DNA from 3 places in the Hydrogenophaga sp. RWCD_12 genome. Region 3 is predicted to be linked to each of the others. Evidence: predicted binding sites of a transcription regulator. Region 3 holds the regulator's gene; each other region holds the start of a gene.

Region 1 (5,855 bases), on a different contig from region 3:
GCGCCGCGCTCGGCCCGGGCGCGCCGCTGTACGGCGCCGTTTCCTTCCCGTCCGACAACGCGTGGAACCGCGACGTCTCGGGATTGCCGGTCGATCCCAACTCGGACGCCATCATCGCCAGCATCGGGCTGAATACCGGTCTGCACCCGGATTTCGGTTCCGGTTTCTGGGAAGGCGCACCGATCGGCATTCCCTACGTGGTGGTGTCGGGCACGCAACCCAAGGTGCCGATGGTCTGGACCGCCTATGGCGACGAGAGCGATCCGGGGCCATACCCGGTGCCTCAGGGCGCGCCAATTGAAGGCGGGCCGTCCAGCAACGGCGACCGGCATGTGCTGGTGATCGACCGGGACAACAACCGCCTTTACGAACTGGGGCGTGCGTTCCCGCAGAGCAACGGATCGTGGTGGGCCGACGTCGGTGCGCTGTTCCACCTGGACAGCAACAACGTGCGGCCCGGCGGCCAGGCCGGCTGGACCAGCGCGGATGCCGCGGGTCTGCCGATCTTCCCGGGCCTGGCGCGCTACGAAGAAGCCTCGCGCGGGCCCGGCGGCATCGCGCACGCGCTGCGCTTCACCGTGCAGCGCAGCCGCCGCGCCTATGTGCCGCCGGCCACGCACTGGGCTTCGTCGAACACCGACGCCAACCTGCCGCCCATGGGCATGCGGGTGCGCCTCAAGGCCGGCTATGTGATTCCCTCGAACTTCAGCACCGAAACCAAAGCCCTGCTGACCGCGATGAAGACGCACGGCATGCTGATGGCCGACAACGGCAGCAACTGGTATGTCAGCGGCGCACCCGATCCGCGCTGGAACAACGATGTGCTCAACAGCGAGCTGGGGCAGGTCAAGGGCAGCAACTTCGAGGTGGTGCGCATGGACGGGCTGGTCACGCCGTGAGGTGCCGGCGCTACAGTGGCGGGAGCCGGGCTTTCCCCGGCGCACCATGTCGCTGACCGATCCCTGGACCTCATCTCCCGACGCGCCTGCTGCCGCTGTGCTGGCGGTGGCGCTGGGCTGCGGCCTGCTGGTCGGGATCGAGCGTGAACGCCGCAAGGGGCAGGGGCCGCAGCGCGGCTTCGCCGGGGTGCGGACCTTTGCCGTGGCCTGTGTGGCCGGCGCGGCGGCAGCGCTGACGCAGGTCACGGGGCTGGTGGTGGCCGGGGCCCTGCTGGTCGCGGGACTCGCCTTGCTGGCCTACCAGCGCGACCGCTCGGACGATCCCGGCGTGACCACGGAGCTGGCGCTGATGCTGGTGTACCTCGACGGTGTGCTGTGTGCATGGAGCCTGCCGGTGGCCGCCTGGCTGGCCGTGGGGCTCACCGCCTTGCTGGCCGGCCGCGATCGCTTGCACCGCCTGTCACGGCAGTGGCTGCGGCCCGGGGAGGTGCGCGACGGCATCGTGCTGGCGGCCCTGGCGCTGATGGCACTGCCCCTGGTGCCCGACCGCGCGCTGTTGGACGGGCTGGTGAACCCGCACGCGGTGCTGCGCCTGCTGGTGGTGCTGCTGGCGGTGCAATCGCTGGCCCATCTCGCGGGCCGTCTGCTGGCGTCCCGCCATGCCGTGGCGCTGTCCGCGCTGGCGTCGGGATTTGTGTCGAGCACTGCGGCGATTGCGTCGATGGGGCTGGCGGTGCGGGAGCAGGGACGCGACGCCCGTCGCATGGCGGGCGGTGGACTGGTGTCCTGCGTGGCGACGCAATTGCAACTGCTGCTGGTGGCCTCGGTGACGCAGCCGGCCTGGTTGCGGGTGTTGTGGGCACCGGTGCTGATCGGCGCGCTGATCGCTGCGGTTTGGGGCTGGCTGGCGGTGCGTGAGGAACCGGCCGATGGGTCGCTGGCGGTGTCTTCGCCGAGGACCGAAGGACCGGGCGGCGGTGGCGAGGACCGCATGTTCAGCCTGCCGGGGGCTGCCGTGGTGGTGTTGCTGCTCAGCGGTGTTCAGATGCTGGTGCATCTCCTGCAGCGCTGGCTGGGCGATGCAGGCCTGCTGGCCGGTGTGCTGCTGGCGGCGCTGGCCGACCTGCATGCGGCCATGGCCGCGGTGTTCTCGGCTGCGCCCCCGGCCCCGGGGTCGGTGGCGGTGTGGGCGGTGGCGCTGGCGTTGCTGGTGCACGCGGGCAGCAAGAGCCTCACCGCGGCGCTGACCGGCGGTTGGCCCTACCTGCGTGCGCTCGCGCCGGGGCTGTGGCTGCACACGCTGGTGGTGGCGGCAGGGGTGGTGTGGATGGGCAGCGCCTGAGCGCGCGGTGGGAAGCGGCGGAGCGTGGGGCCGATGGGCCAGCCGCCGGGCCGCCCCAAGGCAGGCCCAGCCCCCTCGGGGGGCAGCGACCCGCGCAGCGGCGGAGCGTGGGGGCTTCAGTTCCTCCTGACCGGCTCGCGCATGGTCACGAACTCTTCGGCTGCGGTCGGGTGGATGCCGATGGTGGCGTCGAAGACGGCCTTGGTTGCACCGGCCTTCATGGCCACCGCGAAGCCCTGCACGATCTCGCCAGCCTCGGCGCCGACCATGTGCAGGCCGACCACGCGATCGCTCGCGGTGTCGACCACCAGCTTCATCAGCGTGCGTTCGCTGCTGCCCGAGAGCGTGTGGCGCAGCGCCTTGAATTCACTGCGGAAGATGGTGACGTCGCCGAAGCGTTCCCGCGCCTGCGCTTCACCCAGGCCCACCGTGCCGATGCTGGGGTGGGTGAACACGGCCGTCGGAATGAAGTCGTAGCTCATGCTGCGCGGCGGTTTGCCAGCGGCGGGGCCGAAGAGCTGGTCGACCACCACCATCGCTTCGCCCAGCGCGACCGGCGTGAGCTGCACTCGGTTGGTCACGTCGCCGACCGCGAACACGTGCGGCACATTGGTCCGGTAGTGTTCGTCGACCAGCACCTCGCCCTGCGCGCCCTGCGCCACACCCGTCGCGTCCAGACCCAGCCCCTGCACGTTGGGCGTGCGGCCGGTGGCGTAGAGCACCGCGTCGGCCAGCACCACGTTGCCGTCCTCAAGCTCGGCGCGCAGGCCCTCATCTGTCTTGCGGATGTCGACCACGCCCGCGTTCAGCCGCAGGTCGACGCCGGTCTTGACCATCTCGCCGGCCACGAAGTGCCGGATCTCGTCGTCGAAACCGCGCAGCACTTGTTCGCCGCGGTAGAGCTGGGTCACCTTGGCCCCCAGGCCGTTGAAGATCGAGGCGAATTCGCAGGCGATGTAGCCACCGCCCACGATCAGCAGGCGCTGCGGGAAGGGCTCCAGATCGAACACCTCGTTGGAGGTGATGACATGCTCGCGGCCAACGAAGTGCGGCACATGCGGCGTGCCGCCGGTGGCGATCAGGATGTTCGCCGCGGTGAAGCGCTGATGGCCGGGTGACCCGTCGGCGTTCAGCGTGGCCAGGTTGATGCGGTGCTCGCCGTCCAGGCGCGCAAAGCCGTTGAACACCGTGACGCCAGCGCCGCGCAACAGGTTGCCGTAGACGCCGTTGAGCCGCGCAATCTCCTTGCGGCGGTTGTCCTTGAGCGTGGTCCAGTGGAAACGGGGCGCGGTGTCCATCTCCCAGCCGAACCCGCGCGACTCCTCGAACGCCTCGTGGTAGTGCGCGGCGTAGCTGTAGAGCTTCTTGGGGATGCAGCCGACGTTGACGCAGGTGCCACCCAGGCCGTCGGTGCCCAGGGCCTCGGCCAGGGCGACGCGGGCACCGCGCTGTGCGGCCATGCGGGCAGCGCGCACACCGCCGCTGCCGCCGCCAATGACAAAAAGATCGAAGTCGTGGCTGCTCATGAATCACCGTCCTGTTCGGGAACGGGGCAGTGTACGGGCAGCCATCCGCCGAGGCGGCGGCAGGGTTTACGTCAGACCTCAGGCCCGCGCACGCACCTCATCGCGCTCCAGCGCTCGTCGCTTGGCCATCTCGCGGCCCATGCCCAGGGTATTCAGGCCCTGCAGGCGCTTCCTGGCTTCGGGATAGGCGATCGACTCTTCGATCAGGATGTGGTCGAGGTACAGCGCCTCGAACACCTCCAGCGCGTGGCGCAGCTCGGCGGTGTCGAACCAGAGGTTGCCACTGGTGGCGGCTTCCAGCGACGGCGCGATCTGGATCCAGTTCTCTTCCAGCCAGCCGTGGTCCTGGATCAGGTGCTCGGCGGCCTGCACGATGTCGGCATCCTGGCTGGCCAGCAGGGTGGGGAAGATGTGCTTTTCTTCGTCGAGGTGGTGCTGGCGCGCTTCGTGGCTGAAATAGTCGAGCACGCGCCGCGCCTGGGCGCGGTTGGCCTGGCTCAGACCATCGGCCTCGATGGCGTCAACCAGCGCATGCAGCTGGCGCACCTGCGCCTGGATGTCCTGGTGGGTGCTGTCGAGAAAGTCGAAGACGGCGATGGAGACTGGTGCGGCACTCATGGTGAACTCCTCAATGACGATGAAGCCATTCTGGAGATGCTGCGCCGCCGCAAATTGATCTTGCTCAACAAGAAAGCCCGCTGGAGCGGGCTTTCGGCGGACTGCGACAAGCGGGGCCTGTCGCGCGCACGCGTCTGGTGCAAGGATGCCGCGGAACCGGCTTTGCCGGGCCGCCAGTGCCGCCCCCTGGGGGGTGACGCCGCAGGCGGCGCGGGGGGAACTCAGTACGTATACACGCCGCGACCGGTCTTGCGACCCAGCCAGCCTGCAGCCACCATCTCCTTGAGCAGCGGAGCCGGGCGGTATTTGCTGTCGTTGAACTCGGCCATGTAAACGTTCATCACCGCCAGGCACACGTCCAGTCCGATCATGTCTGCCAGCGCCAGCGGGCCGATCGGCTGGTTGGTGCCAAGCTTCATGCCGGCGTCGATGTCTTCCGGCGTGGCGATCCCTTCGGCCAGCACGAAGAAGGCCTCGTTGATCATCGGCACCAGGATGCGGTTGACCACGAAGCCCGGGGCGTTCTTTACCGTGATCGGCGTCTTGCCCAGGGCCTCGGCCAAAGTCTTGACGGCGTCGTGCGTGGCGTCGCTGGTCTGCAGGCCGCGGATGATCTCCACCAGCGCCATCATCGGCACCGGATTGAAGAAGTGCATGCCGATGAAGCGGTCGGAGCGCTGCGTGACGGCGGCCAGCTTGGTGATGCTGATCGAGCTGGTGTTGGTGGCCACAATCACGTCGGGCGCGAGGATGCCGTCGAGCTGCTGCAGGATCTTGACCTTCAGGCCTTCGTTCTCGGTCGCGGCCTCGATCACCAGTTGCGCACCTTTGAGGTCGTCGTAGCTCGTGGAGCCGGTGATCAGCGCCAGCGCGGCAGCCTTGCCTTCGGCGGACAGCTTCTCTTTCTTGATCAGTCGGTCCAGGCTGCCGGCCACGGTGGCCAGGCCCTTGTCCACCGCGGCCTGGGCCACGTCGACCATGACGACGCGGATGCCGCTGACGGCGCAGGCCTGCGCGATGCCGTTGCCCATGGTGCCGGCGCCGATGATGCCGACGGTCTGGATGCTGCTCATTGGGAAATCACTCCTGAAAGATGAGGGAAAAAGCGGAGGCGCTCTAGGCGGGCCAGCCTACTGTGGCGAAAGGGCCTGTGCTACCTTGCCCGGCATTGTCGCGCAGCGTCTTGCACCGGCATGACAGGCACGCGACGCCAGGAGACATCATGTTCGATTACATCGTCGTCGGCGGAGGGTCCGCGGGCAGTGTGCTGGCCGGACGGCTGAGCGAAGACCCGGCGATCCGGGTGGTCCTGCTGGAGGCCGGGCCGGCCGACCACAGCGTGCTGATCCACTGCCCTGGAGGGCTGGCGGTCATGGCCAAGTACCAGCTCAACGGCTGGGACTATTCGACCGTGCCGCAGCCGGGGCTGCACGGGCGGCGCGGTTACCAGCCTCGCGGCAAGGTGCTGGG
Region 2 (5,855 bases), on a different contig from region 3:
TCTGCAAGCTCATTGCGTTCATGTCAGGCCGGATTGGGAATGTCGATGAACCGGTGTTCAATCCCGAGCCGGTCGGCCACATCCTGCGCCACAGCAGGCGCCCCATAGCGTTCCGACGCATGGTGCCCGCAGGCGATGTAGGCCACACCGGTCTCCCGCGCGTAGTGGGCTTGGGGCTCGGAGATTTCGCCCGTGATGAACAAGTCTGCCCCGGCAGCGATGGCCGCCTCAAAGTAGCCTTGCGCGCCGCCGGAGCACATCGCCACCCGCACCACCGGCCGCTCCGGCTCGCCCACCAGCACGAGTTCACGCCCCAGCGACCGGCGCACCCCGTCGGCGAACGCCCCTGCCGTGGTCGCCGGGCAGCGCCCCAGCACGCCCAGCGACTGGTCACCAAAGCGCCCCTCTCCCGCAACCTCGGACAAGGTCACGCCCAGGCGACGCGCCAGTTGTGCGTTGTTCCCGAGCACGGGATGGGCGTCCAGCGGCAGGTGATAGGCAAACAGGTTGATTTCGTTGGTCAGCAGGCGGGAGAGTCGTTGCTTCATCCATCCGGTCACCCGCCCGTCCTGACCGCGCCAGAAGAGTCCATGGTGGACAAAGATGGCATCGGCACCCGCCTCCACGGCCGCATCGATCAACGCCAGACTTGCCGTGACACCGCTGACCAGCTTGCGCACGGTGGCCCGGCCCTCGACTTGCAGCCCGTTGGGGCCGTAGTCCTTGAACAAGGCGGGCTGAAGCAGACCATCAAACGCTGCGAGCAAGGTTTCTCTGGTCACGCCATCGGGGCGAATTGCAGACTGGAACGACATTCGTACGAGCAATGAAAAAGGCCTGTCTTCCCGCCGGAATGGCGAAAAGTCAGGCCTATTCTGTCACTGCCACGCGCCGGGGCGCGCGCCGCGACGCCCCGCTGGGTCAGCCGCGTCCGCCCGCGGCGCGCTCTGACTCAGCCATCTTGCGGTTGAAGAACCGGTAGAACCAGACCGCCATGCCCAGCGTGAAGGCGATCACAGCCACGCTGAAAAGTCCATAGTCGGTCGAAAGAAGATCTGCCACGGCTTTCATTGGATGCTCCTGTCCTCAAAATCAACAGGTCACCATTGCAATCCCGATACCCCCCGGGTGCATTGACCTGCATCAATCGGCTTGAACTGAAAGTGGCGACAGTCATATACGGGACAATGGACGACCTCGATCCGCAATTCGCGCATCGGTTCGCCGCGACACTTCTCCGTCATGAAACGCCTCTGGCTGCTCTTTGCCCAAACCGTCACCGTTCTGGTTGCCGCCCTGTTCGTGGTGGCAACGCTCAAGCCCGAGTGGCTCAACCGGCGCTCGGCACTGCCGACGGTGGTGCCCGTGATCGAATCGCCGGCGGACAGTGCCGCCGCACCGGCCGGCGCGGGCACCAACAGCCTGCGCGAGGCCGCGAAGGTAGCCTCGCCTGCCGTGGTCAGCATCAACACCAGCAAGGCCCCGGAGAACCAGCCGCAAAGCAACGACCCGTGGTTCCGTTTCTTTTTCGGTGATCAGGGTCAAGGCCAGCCGCAGGCCGGGCTCGGGTCGGGTGTGATCGTCAGCCAGGCCGGCTACATCCTCACCAACAACCATGTCATCGAGGAAGCCGACCAGATCGAGGTGCTGCTCAACGATGGCCGCAAGAGTGCGGCGCAGGTGATCGGCACCGACCCCGAGTCGGATCTGGCCATCCTGAAGGTCACTCTCACGGACCTGCCGGTGATCACGCTGGGTGATTCGGACGCGCTCTCGATCGGAGACCAGGTGCTGGCGATCGGCAACCCCTTCGGCGTCGGGCAGACCGTGACGAGCGGCATCGTCAGCGCACTGGGCCGCACGCAGCTGGGCATCAACACATTCGAGAACTTCATCCAGACCGACGCAGCCATCAATCCCGGCAATTCGGGTGGCGCACTGGTGGACATCCGAGGGCACCTGATGGGCATCAATACCGCGATCTATTCGCGCTCGGGCGGCTCCATGGGCATCGGCTTTGCGATCCCCACCTCCACCGCGCGCACCGTCATGGAAGCCATCGTGCGCGAAGGCAAGGTCACCCGCGGCTGGATCGGTGTGGAGCCCCAGGACCTGACACCGGAACTCGCCGAGAGCTTCTCCGTTCCACCCGGCACCGGCGTCATCATCACCGGCGTGCTGCAGAACGGCCCGGCCGCCCAGGCCGGCATCCGCCCGGGCGATGTCGTCACGCATGTCGGCGAAAAACCGGTGAGCAATGTGGCCCAGCTGCTCTCGGCCGTGGCCGCGCTCACTCCGGGCACACCGTCGACATTGGATCTCGTGCGGAAAGAAGGCAAGCAGCGCGTGCAGATCACGCCCGGCAAGCGCAACCTTCCGAAGCCGCAAGCCGCCGGCAACCGCTGAGGCCGCCGATCCCGACTCAGGCCGTGTCGCTGGAGGCTTCTTCTTCGGGTGCCTTGGTGCTCTTGGCAAACCACATGGCGCCCCAGATGCCGAACTCGTAGAGCAGGCACATCGGCAGTGCCAGCGCCAGCTGGGACACCACATCGGGCGGCGTCACCACGGCAGCCACTACAAAGGCCACCACGATGAAGTAGCCACGAAATTCCTTGAGCTGCTTCACGGTGACCATGTTCATTTTCACCAGCAACACGACCACGATCGGCACCTGAAACGCCAGGCCGAAAGCCAGGTACAGAGAGAGGATGGCCTCAACGTACGAAGCGATGTCGGGCGTGGCGGCCACGCTCTTGGGGGTGAACTGCTGGATGAAGCCGAACATCTTGTCCAGCACGAAGAACTGAACGAACGCAATGCCGATATAGGCCAGCAGGCTGCCAATGATGATCAGAGGGACTGCAAACCGCTTCTCATGGCTGTACAGCCCCGGGGCCACGAAGGCCCAGATCTGGTACATCCACCACGGCAGCGACATGAGCAGTGCAGCCATGGCCAGCACTTTCAGCGGTACAAAGAACGGCGAGAACACGCCGATGGCGATCAGCTTCGCGTCCGGGGGCATGTGCGCCCGGATCGGTACGGCAATCAGGTCGATCAGCCCGCTGGGCCCAGGCCATACCGCGAGGACGGCCATGCATAGGCCCAAACCGATGACGCCGTAGAGCAGGCGGTCGCGCAGCTCCATCAGGTGCTGGACAAACGGTTGCTCGGAACCGGCGAGCTCGTCGGTGGACTTGTCAGGATCGGACATCAGCGGGGGGAAACGGAAGTGGAGCGCGGGCGGAACCGCGCCACACGGGCCGCACCAGACTGCGCGCGAGTGCGCACACCGGTGCGGGCCTTGTACCACTGTGGCATCGCGTTCTGCTTGATGCGCCAGTTCTTCTTGGGGTGCCTGTAGGTCGGGAAACTGCCGTTGCCCAGCGCGGAAAGGTCGCTACCCGACGACATCGCCGAGCCGTCCAGCCCGGTCGTGGCCTCGGACCACGACTTCTCGAAATCGCTGGCGCCGGTACTGACCGAAGACTCGACGTCCCGGGCCGCGGTCTCCATCGACTCCTTCATCTTCTTGAGCTCGTCGAGCTCCATCGACCGGTTGACCTCGGCCTTGACGTCGGCCACATACCGCTGGGCCTTGCCCAGCAAGGCACCCACGGTACGCGCGACACGCGGCAACTTTTCGGGGCCGATGACGATCAACGCCACCGCACCGATCAGCGCGAGCTTGGAGATTCCGAGATCAATCATGGAGCGGCAAGCAGCTTGAAGTCAGGAATGGCGACAAGCCGGAACAGGCAGCGCCACCCGGACTTCAGCTTTTCTGCTTGGCTTCGACGTCGATGGTGGTCTTGTCGCTGCGGACGTCCTGCCCCACCTGACCAGTCGGCAAGTCAGCGCTCGAACCTCCGTCCTTCATACCGTCCTTGAAACCTTTGACGGCGCCACCCAGATCGGAGCCGATGTTCTTGAGCTTCTTGGTTCCGAACACCATCACAACGATCAGCAGCACGATCAGCCAGTGCCAAATCGACAAAGAGCCCATGAAATTCTCCAGAAACAGATTGGTGAAAGAGCGACTGGCGCCAATGGTCGGATTCTAAGCCCCGCGATTGGTTCAACCCCGTGCCCACGGCCGCGGACCACCCATCACATGCCAGTGCAGATGCTGGACTTCCTGCCGCCCTTCGGCACCGGTGTTGCACACCATGCGAAAGCCCCCTTCGGGATAGGGGTTGCAGCCCTGCTCCAGTGCCAGCCTCGGCGCCAGCACCATCAGACGACCCATCCAGCCCTCATCGGCCGTGGTCAGGTGCGACATCGACGCGATGTGGCGCTTGGGGATGATCAGAAAATGCACCGGCGCCCACGGATCGATGTCGTGGAATGCGAAGAGCTCATCGTCTTCGTACACCTTGCGGGAAGGAATCTGGCCGGCAATGATCTTGCAGAAGATGCAGTTCGGGTCGTGGACGCTCATGGTCGGACTTGAGGATTCTTGATTCAGGCTGGCATCGGCTCGCTGGCATTCATCCGGACCATGCCCCTCACGATCCGATAGAGGAACCAGATGGAAATGATGGCCCAGGCGATCCATCCGGGCAGCACCAGCAGCAACCACAGCGGAATCGTCACCACGTACAAAACGGCAGCCCAGATCACGCTGCGGATGCGCCAGGAGAAATGGCTGGCCTGCCAGGTGCCCGCGGCATCACCCTTTTTCACCAGATCGACGATGAGGGCCACGATCAGCAAACCGGCTCCCACCTGGGCGCCCGGGACCACTGCCGCCACTGCCACGACCAGATGCAGCAGGTAGCTGATCCAGCCGACCGTCTTGAGCGATTCGGCTTTTTCGCGGTCGACCGCCTGCACGTCGATGATGTCGCTCATGTCGGATCTCCTGTTCAGGACTTCGGTTCGGCCTCACGCGCCACAGCCTTGCGCAGCGCCTTCTCTTCCAGTCCGCTCAGCCCTTCGCGGCGCGACAGTTCGGCCACCACATCGGCCGGCGCCTTGCCATAGTGGGCCAGCGCAATCATGCTGTGGAACCACAGGTCGGCCACTTCATTGACCAACTTCTGCACGTCACCACCATGGTCGCAATCCTTCGCGGCCATCACGGCCTCGGTCGCCTCTTCGCCGATCTTCTTGAGGAATGCATCCGGCCCCTTGTGCAACAGGCGGGCGACATAACTCTTCTCGGGGTCGCCACCATTGGCCGGCTTGCGGCTTTCGATGACCGCAGCCAGGCGTGCGAGGGAATCGGTGTCGGACATTGGGCTCACTTGTAGATGGATTCGGGATCTTTGAGGACCGGATCGACCGACACCCACTGACCGTTCTGGTGGCTCTGGAAGAAGCAGCTGTGTCGCCCGGTGTGGCAGGCAATCCCAGGCTCGTGTCCGAGTTGCGTCACCTTCAGCAGCACCACGTCGTTGTCGCAGTCCAGGCGGATGTCGTGCACCGTTTGCACATGACCAGACTCTTCACCCTTGAACCACAGCTTGTTGCGCGAGCGGCTGAAATACACCGCCCGGCCCAGCTCTGCCGTCTTCTGCAGCGCCTCGCGGTTCATCCAGGCGAACATCAGCACGTCGCCGGAGGCCGCTTCCTGCGCGATCACGGGCACCAGGCCCTGCGCGTCCCACTGGATCTGTTCGAGCCAATCCATCACAGCCTCACCGGAATGCCGCGCTCGGCCATGCGCTGCTTGGCCTGCGCCACGGTGTATTCGCCGTAATGGAAGATGCTGGCCGCCAGCACGGCGTCGGCACCACCCTGCTGCACGCCGTCGGCCAGGTGGTCGAGGTTGCCAACGCCCCCCGAAGCGATCACCGGCACGCTCACCGCATCGGCGATCGCGCGCGTGAGCTGCAGATCGAAGCCGCTCT
Region 3 (5,855 bases):
CGACTGGTCGGGGTACATGGTTTCGCTGGTGTTGCCGTCGGCGGCCACCTGCCAGCCCGACAGGTACACAGCTTCCAGGCCAGCCTTGGCCTGCTGCATCGCCTGGCCGGCGGTGATGGCGCCGAAGGCGTTGACGTAGCCCTTCTTGGCGCCGCCGTTGACCTTGTCCCACAGCTTTTCAGCGCCACGTTGGGCCAGCGTGTACTCGGGCTGCATGCTGCCGCGCAGGCGCACCACGTCAGCAGCGGAGTAGCCCCGCTTGACCAGCTTCCAGCGGGGGTTGGTCGCCCAGTCTTTTTCCAGGGCTTCGATCTGCTGCTGGCGGCTCAGTTGTTCTTTCAGAGATTGGGGCATGGTGCTAACTCCTTGAGGTTGATGAGAGGTCTGAAGCACTGCGCATGCAAGTGCAGTGCCGATGGGATAAATGTAAGTCTTATAGAAGACTTTGAAAAGCTCTTATGTCTTATATAAGAGATAATTTTTCTCTTTACATATCAATGACTTACGCCAAAGACTCCACGATGCAGGAATCATTTTCTTGTATCAAGAAATTTTCTTGCGGCGCACCATTTTGAATTTTCGCAATATGGCATCAACATTCATCCATATGGAAAGACATCGGAACTCCAGTGCAGGAGGGATTCGACAAGGTGCATCGGTGCACGCCGCAGAGCACTGTTTTGCGATGCGGCATGATGCCGACCCATGACTCTCGCTCATCGGAATCTGAAGGTGGTGGCGAACGCCCTGCCCTATCTTTGCCTGGCAGCCAGCATGTCGCTGGTCGGCAGCTACGTCGCGCTGTCTAAACCATTGGTTGCGGCATTTCCTGTCTTTCTACTGGCCTGGATGCGTTTTGCCCTCGGGGGACTGGCCATGTCGCTCTGGCTGAAAAAACCAGAGGACGAACTGCCGCTTTCCGCGCACACCAAGCGCCTGCTTTTTCTGGAGTCCTTTCTCGGAAACTTCCTGTTCTCGGTGTTCATGCTGTTTGGCGTGGCGCTCACCACCGCAGTCTCTGCGGGCGTGATCATGTCCTCGATTCCCGCTGTCGTTGCTGTACTTTCCTGGATCTTCCTCAGGGAGCGGCTTACTCGCCAGACAGCAGCGGGCATTGCCTGCGCTGCGGTGGGTATCGGACTGTTCTCGATGCAGAAAGCCGGCCCTTCCAGCCTTGCAGACCCCGAAGCCCTGCTGGGGCTGTCCCGCCAGGTCTGGGGCAACATCCTGGTCTTCGCCGCCGTGGTGTGCGAAGCCTCCTACGTGGTGATCGGAAAGCGACTCACCGAAGGTCTGAGCCCCAAGCGCATCTCGGCCATCATCAACCTGTGGGGCTTTGTACTGGTGACTCCGATGGGCATCTGGGCCGCCAGGAACTTCGATTTCGCGAGCGTCGATCCCCCGATCTGGGCGCTGCTGGTCTTCTATGCCCTTGCCGCGAGCATGTGGACCGTCTGGCTCTGGATGACCGGTCTGAAATCGATTCCTGCTTCGCGCGCTGGTGTGTTCACCGTCATGCTGCCTGTCAGCGCCGCAGCCATCGGGGTCATCTTCTTGGGCGAGACACTGACTCCGGGTCAGACCGTGGCTTTTGCGGTGGCCTTGCTGGGACTGGTTCTGGCCACGCTGCCAAGTCGCTCGACCTGATCACGCGCACCATAACCCTGTCGGGTTGGTGATGCCCATCCAGAGTGCCCAGCCTGAGGTGGCGGCGAGTGCCAGACCCGCCAGCCGGATTCCCCAACCGCCCGAGCCGTCGCCCTTCAGGCGCAGCAGCAGCCAGGGTCCGATGGTGAGGGAAAGCGAAGTGCCCGCGGAAAACAGCGCCATGATCATCGCGCCCTGCACGGCGCTTGCAGACAGCGAGGCCACCATCAAGGCCGAATACAGCAGCCCGCAGGGCATCAGCGCCCAGGCCACGCCCAGGACCACGGGCGCGCGGCTACCCAGGCGGTTCAACATCGGCCGGGTGTGTCGCCAGACCCCCTGTGCCAGACCGTCCAGCCAGGCAGGCTGGCGCGCCTGCCAGATCAGCACGAACCCCAGCAGCAAAGCGGCCACATGGAACATCGCCCAGATCGGACGGATGACGGCGGTGTTGGTGCCCAGCCAGGCCAGCCCCTGCACCGAGCCGGCCGCGAACGCACCGAACGTCGCATAACCCACGAGACGGCTGGCCTGAAAGGTCAGCAATGCCACGTTGCTGTTTTGCCCACCAGCCGCTCCACGGCTGATGCCGGCACAGGCAGCACCGCACATCGCCACGCAATGCGGTCCACCGGCGATGCCCATGAATAGGGCTGTCAGAGCCATGGAAGTTTGCATGCAGGCACTCTAGCAGGGCATGCCTGCAGGACGGACGAAACCCGCGCCGGTCAGATGATCTTCGAGAACCGCGCGCGATCCTGATCGACCTGCAGATTCTTGTCGAACACCATGGCGATGGCCCGCACCAGATACCAGCCGGTCGCCGTCACCTCCACCCCTGCCTCATCGATGCGCACCAGCCCTTGTTTGGCATAGTCCTCGAGGACCTCGAGTTCTCTGGCGAAGTACGTCTTGCAATCGATCAGATGACCGAGATTGATGGATTCGAACTGCAACTGCCCCTGGCACATCAGCGACATGATGACCGAGCGGCGCAGCAGGTCGTCGCGCGTCAAAGCCAGGCCGCGCACGATCGGCAGCCGTCCCTGGTCCAGCGCGTCGTAATACTCTTCGATCGTCTTTGCGTTCTGGCTGTAGGTTGCCCCGATGCGTCCGATCGCGGACACACCCAGAGCGATCAGATCGCAATCCGGTTGCGTGCTGTAGCCCTGGAAGTTGCGGTGCAGACGGCCCTGGCGCTTGGCCACCGCCAAGGCGTCGGTCGGCAAAGCAAAGTGGTCCATGCCCACATACACATAACCGGCCTCGCTCATCGCATCCAGCGAAGCCGAAAGCATCGACAGTTTGTCTCCCCCGCTGGGCAGCTCTGCCGCCACGATGCGGCGCTGCGGCTTGAAGCGCGCCGGCAGATGAGCATAGGCATACAACGCGATCCGGTCCGGCCGCAACTGGTTGACCTGTGCCAACGTGCGCGCGAATGACTCGGGTGTTTGCAGCGGCAACCCGTAGATCAGATCGACGTTGACCGACTCAAAGCCGATCTTGCGGGCGGTTTCGACCAACTCGAACACCTGCTCCACCGGTTGGACCCGGTGCACCGCCTTCTGCACCGCCGGGTCAAAGTCCTGCACACCGAAGCTCAGGCGGTTGAAGCCCAGCCGAGCCAGCGTCTGCAGACGCTGCCCTGTCACTGTGCGGGGATCCACCTCGATCGAATACTCGCCACCCGGCACCAGGGTGAAGTTGCGCCGGATCATGGCCAGCAGATCTTCAAGCTCCGCGTCAGACAGGAAGGTGGGCGTGCCTCCACCCAGGTGCAGCTGGGAAACGCTGTGTCCCCTGCCAAAGTGCTGCACCTGCAGTTCAACCTCGCGCGAGAGGTAGCGCAGGTATTCGGCGGCGCGCTCGTGGTGTTTGGTGATGACCTTGTTGCAGGCGCAGTAGTAGCACACCGATTCGCAGAAGGGAATGTGCACATACAGCGACAGCGGCAAAGCCAGGGAGCCCGCCCGGCGCTGCTCCAGTGCCTGGATATAGTCGGCTTCGGCGAAGGCTTCAACAAAACGGTCCGCCGTCGGATATGACGTGTACCGGGGGCCCGGGATGTCAAATCGCTTGAGAAGTTCGTCGGAAATGGCGTGGCTCACAAACAGTTCTCCAGTTCAGGCGACGAATGTGCCGCAAGGCCTTGGAGAGGCCCTTGATCAAGATCAAGCGGCCCTCTGCCCCGCGGGTTTTCCCTTGTGACCCTTTCACTGTCCCGCCGCGCCTTGATGCTGGCGCCAGCGATGGGTTAAGCTTCGCCACAATTCCGGAAGAATTATGGATATTCAAAGCATCAAAGTGGCTTGTTCGAGCTGCAACCTGCGGGAGTTGTGCTTGCCCATGGGGCTCAATCCCGAGGAGATGGACAAACTCGACAACGTCATTTCGACCCGCCGACGGATCAAGCGGGGATCGGCGTTGTTCAACACCGGGGACAAGTTCACTTCGCTCTATGCCGTCCGATCCGGATTCTTCAAGACCAGTGTCACCACGGCCGATGGGCGTGACCAGGTCACCGGCTTTCAAATGACGGGTGAAATCATCGGCATGGATGGGATCGTCAGTGACCGCCATTCCTGTGATGCCATCGCGCTGGAAGACGCCGAGGTCTGCGTCATGCCGTTTGACCAGGTGGAAGAGCTTTCGCGGGAGTTCACGACCTTGCAGCACCATGTGCACAAGATCATGAGCCGGGAAATCGTGCGTGACCACAGCGTGATGCTTCTGCTGGGCAGCATGCGGGCGGAAGAACGTCTTGCGGCGTTCCTCCTCAATCTGGTCCAACGTCTGCACGCCCGCGGTTTTTCGCAGTCCGAGCTCATCCTGCGCATGACACGCGAAGAAATCGGCAGCTATCTCGGCATGAAGCTCGAAACGGTGAGCCGTACCTTCTCCAAGTTCGTCGACGAGGGCATCATCGAGGTCAAGCAGCGCTACGTGCACATCAAGAACACCGACGCGCTCAAGCAGATCGTGAATCCACAGACCTGCCGCTGAGGAAGCTCCCGACATGAAAAAGCCCCGCATCAGCGGGGCTTTTTGTTTGCACAGGCTGAGTCAACAACACTGGCCATTCCTGGCGCAATCCTCCGGGCGTTGCCCCTCGGGCACCGGGCAGCGGTTGACTTCGAACGGAGACATGGCCAACAAGGTGGTCAGCGCGCTGGAGGCCATGGTGATGCCCCAGAAGACAAAAAAGGCCAAGGTATAGATCGCCTGTCGCGAGAGCCCCAGCGGGTTTCCGAACCAGTGCAGGTCACCGGGATCGACCATCGCAAACACGATCATTTCCAGCACCGCCGCCACCAGGAAGGCGGGCCACGCTATCCACATCCACCGTTGAGTCTTCATGAACTGTCTCCTTGTTCGCTTGACGCCTCAACCGGTGTGTGGGGCGCTTATTTCGTCGGGTCCGTGGTACCTACGACCGGTGAGGCCGCGTGATTGCGCGCCTGACCGGCAGGCTGCAGGGTGATCAACGCATCCACCCGCGCCTGCCCCTGCAGTTTCTGGGCAGCTGCGAGGTCGCGTTCGTAGTCCGCCTTGTTGAGCACCGGGTCCGGATGACTGGCGGCGATCACAAACGTCGCCACACTGGCCACCACCACTGCCAGGGGGCCACCAACCACCATCCACATGTGGGGGACCTTCCACCATGGAGTGCGGGTGGAATTGTTGGAGGCAGTTGGTTGGGCAGACATGGCGTATGACATGGATATGAGCTTTCAGTTTAGCGCGGAACGATGAAAACGGCCTTCTCGATCACCTGCGCCACGTCCGGCCCCTGGGAACGAATGGTGAAATGGATGGGGTGCGAGCCTGCAGGTGCGACGTTCGGAGGTGTCTGAACCCGGATCGCGACCGAGCGAACTTCCGTCGGAAGGACCTCCGCCTGGCTTTCGGACGCGATCATCACGCCCTCAAGACCGTCCACGCTGATCGAATAGTGCTGCGTCGACTCGGTCGCATTCATGATCTGGAGCCGGAACACGTTCTCGATGCGCCCCTGGTCCACCATCCTGGAGAGCGCCCCACGGTCCCGGATCACATCCACCTTGAGAGGAGTACGCAGGAACAGGCTGACGAACACTGCCAGCGTGATGGCCCCCAGAATGGCGGAATACACCAGCACCCGAGGCCTGAACGCATGACGGACCATCTGATCGCGCGTCCAGCCTTGGGCCATCCCGTTCTGGGTCGAG

The links. The regulator FNR, encoded in region 3, switches genes on or off when oxygen is low (the NO sensors DNR and NnrR bind a similar motif). The targets are predictions, from matches to a motif close to TTGATNNNNATCAA.
Region 1: the regulator FNR is predicted to act here: its motif matches at 4,440-4,453, upstream of ACLIJ1_RS07750 (hemerythrin domain-containing protein).
Region 2: the regulator FNR is predicted to act here: its motif matches at 1,134-1,147, upstream of ACLIJ1_RS12175 (DUF3149 domain-containing protein).

Annotation. Positions count from the first base shown of each region.
Region 1 is NZ_JBKIXC010000002.1:140,253-146,107, forward strand. It holds gene ACLIJ1_RS07735 (hypothetical protein) at 1-899, shown strand, start outside; gene ACLIJ1_RS07740 (DUF4010 domain-containing protein) at 946-2,241, shown strand; gene gorA (glutathione-disulfide reductase) at 2,358-3,767, opposite strand; gene ACLIJ1_RS07750 (hemerythrin domain-containing protein) at 3,846-4,385, opposite strand; gene ACLIJ1_RS07755 (3-hydroxybutyryl-CoA dehydrogenase) at 4,607-5,458, opposite strand; gene ACLIJ1_RS07760 (GMC family oxidoreductase) at 5,608-5,855, shown strand, end outside.
Region 2 is NZ_JBKIXC010000003.1:47,175-53,029, forward strand. It holds gene pdxA (4-hydroxythreonine-4-phosphate dehydrogenase PdxA) at 1-22, opposite strand, end outside; gene ACLIJ1_RS12170 (Nif3-like dinuclear metal center hexameric protein) at 24-815, opposite strand; gene ACLIJ1_RS12175 (DUF3149 domain-containing protein) at 922-1,071, opposite strand; gene ACLIJ1_RS12180 (trypsin-like peptidase domain-containing protein) at 1,243-2,406, shown strand; gene tatC (twin-arginine translocase subunit TatC) at 2,423-3,214, opposite strand; gene tatB (Sec-independent protein translocase protein TatB) at 3,214-3,711, opposite strand; gene tatA (Sec-independent protein translocase subunit TatA) at 3,776-4,006, opposite strand; gene ACLIJ1_RS12200 (histidine triad nucleotide-binding protein) at 4,079-4,441, opposite strand; gene ACLIJ1_RS12205 (DUF4870 family protein) at 4,465-4,854, opposite strand; gene ACLIJ1_RS12210 (phosphoribosyl-ATP diphosphatase) at 4,869-5,240, opposite strand; gene hisI (phosphoribosyl-AMP cyclohydrolase) at 5,246-5,635, opposite strand; gene hisF (imidazole glycerol phosphate synthase subunit HisF) at 5,635-5,855, opposite strand, start outside.
Region 3 is NZ_JBKIXC010000005.1:496,145-501,999, reverse strand. It holds gene aceA (isocitrate lyase) at 1-354, opposite strand, end outside; gene ACLIJ1_RS20970 (DMT family transporter) at 706-1,647, shown strand; gene ACLIJ1_RS20965 (sulfite exporter TauE/SafE family protein) at 1,648-2,325, opposite strand; gene hemN (oxygen-independent coproporphyrinogen III oxidase) at 2,376-3,755, opposite strand; gene fnr (fumarate/nitrate reduction transcriptional regulator Fnr) at 3,931-4,650, shown strand; gene ACLIJ1_RS20950 (hypothetical protein) at 4,711-5,004, opposite strand; gene ACLIJ1_RS20945 (hypothetical protein) at 5,052-5,291, opposite strand; gene ccoG (cytochrome c oxidase accessory protein CcoG) at 5,384-5,855, opposite strand, start outside.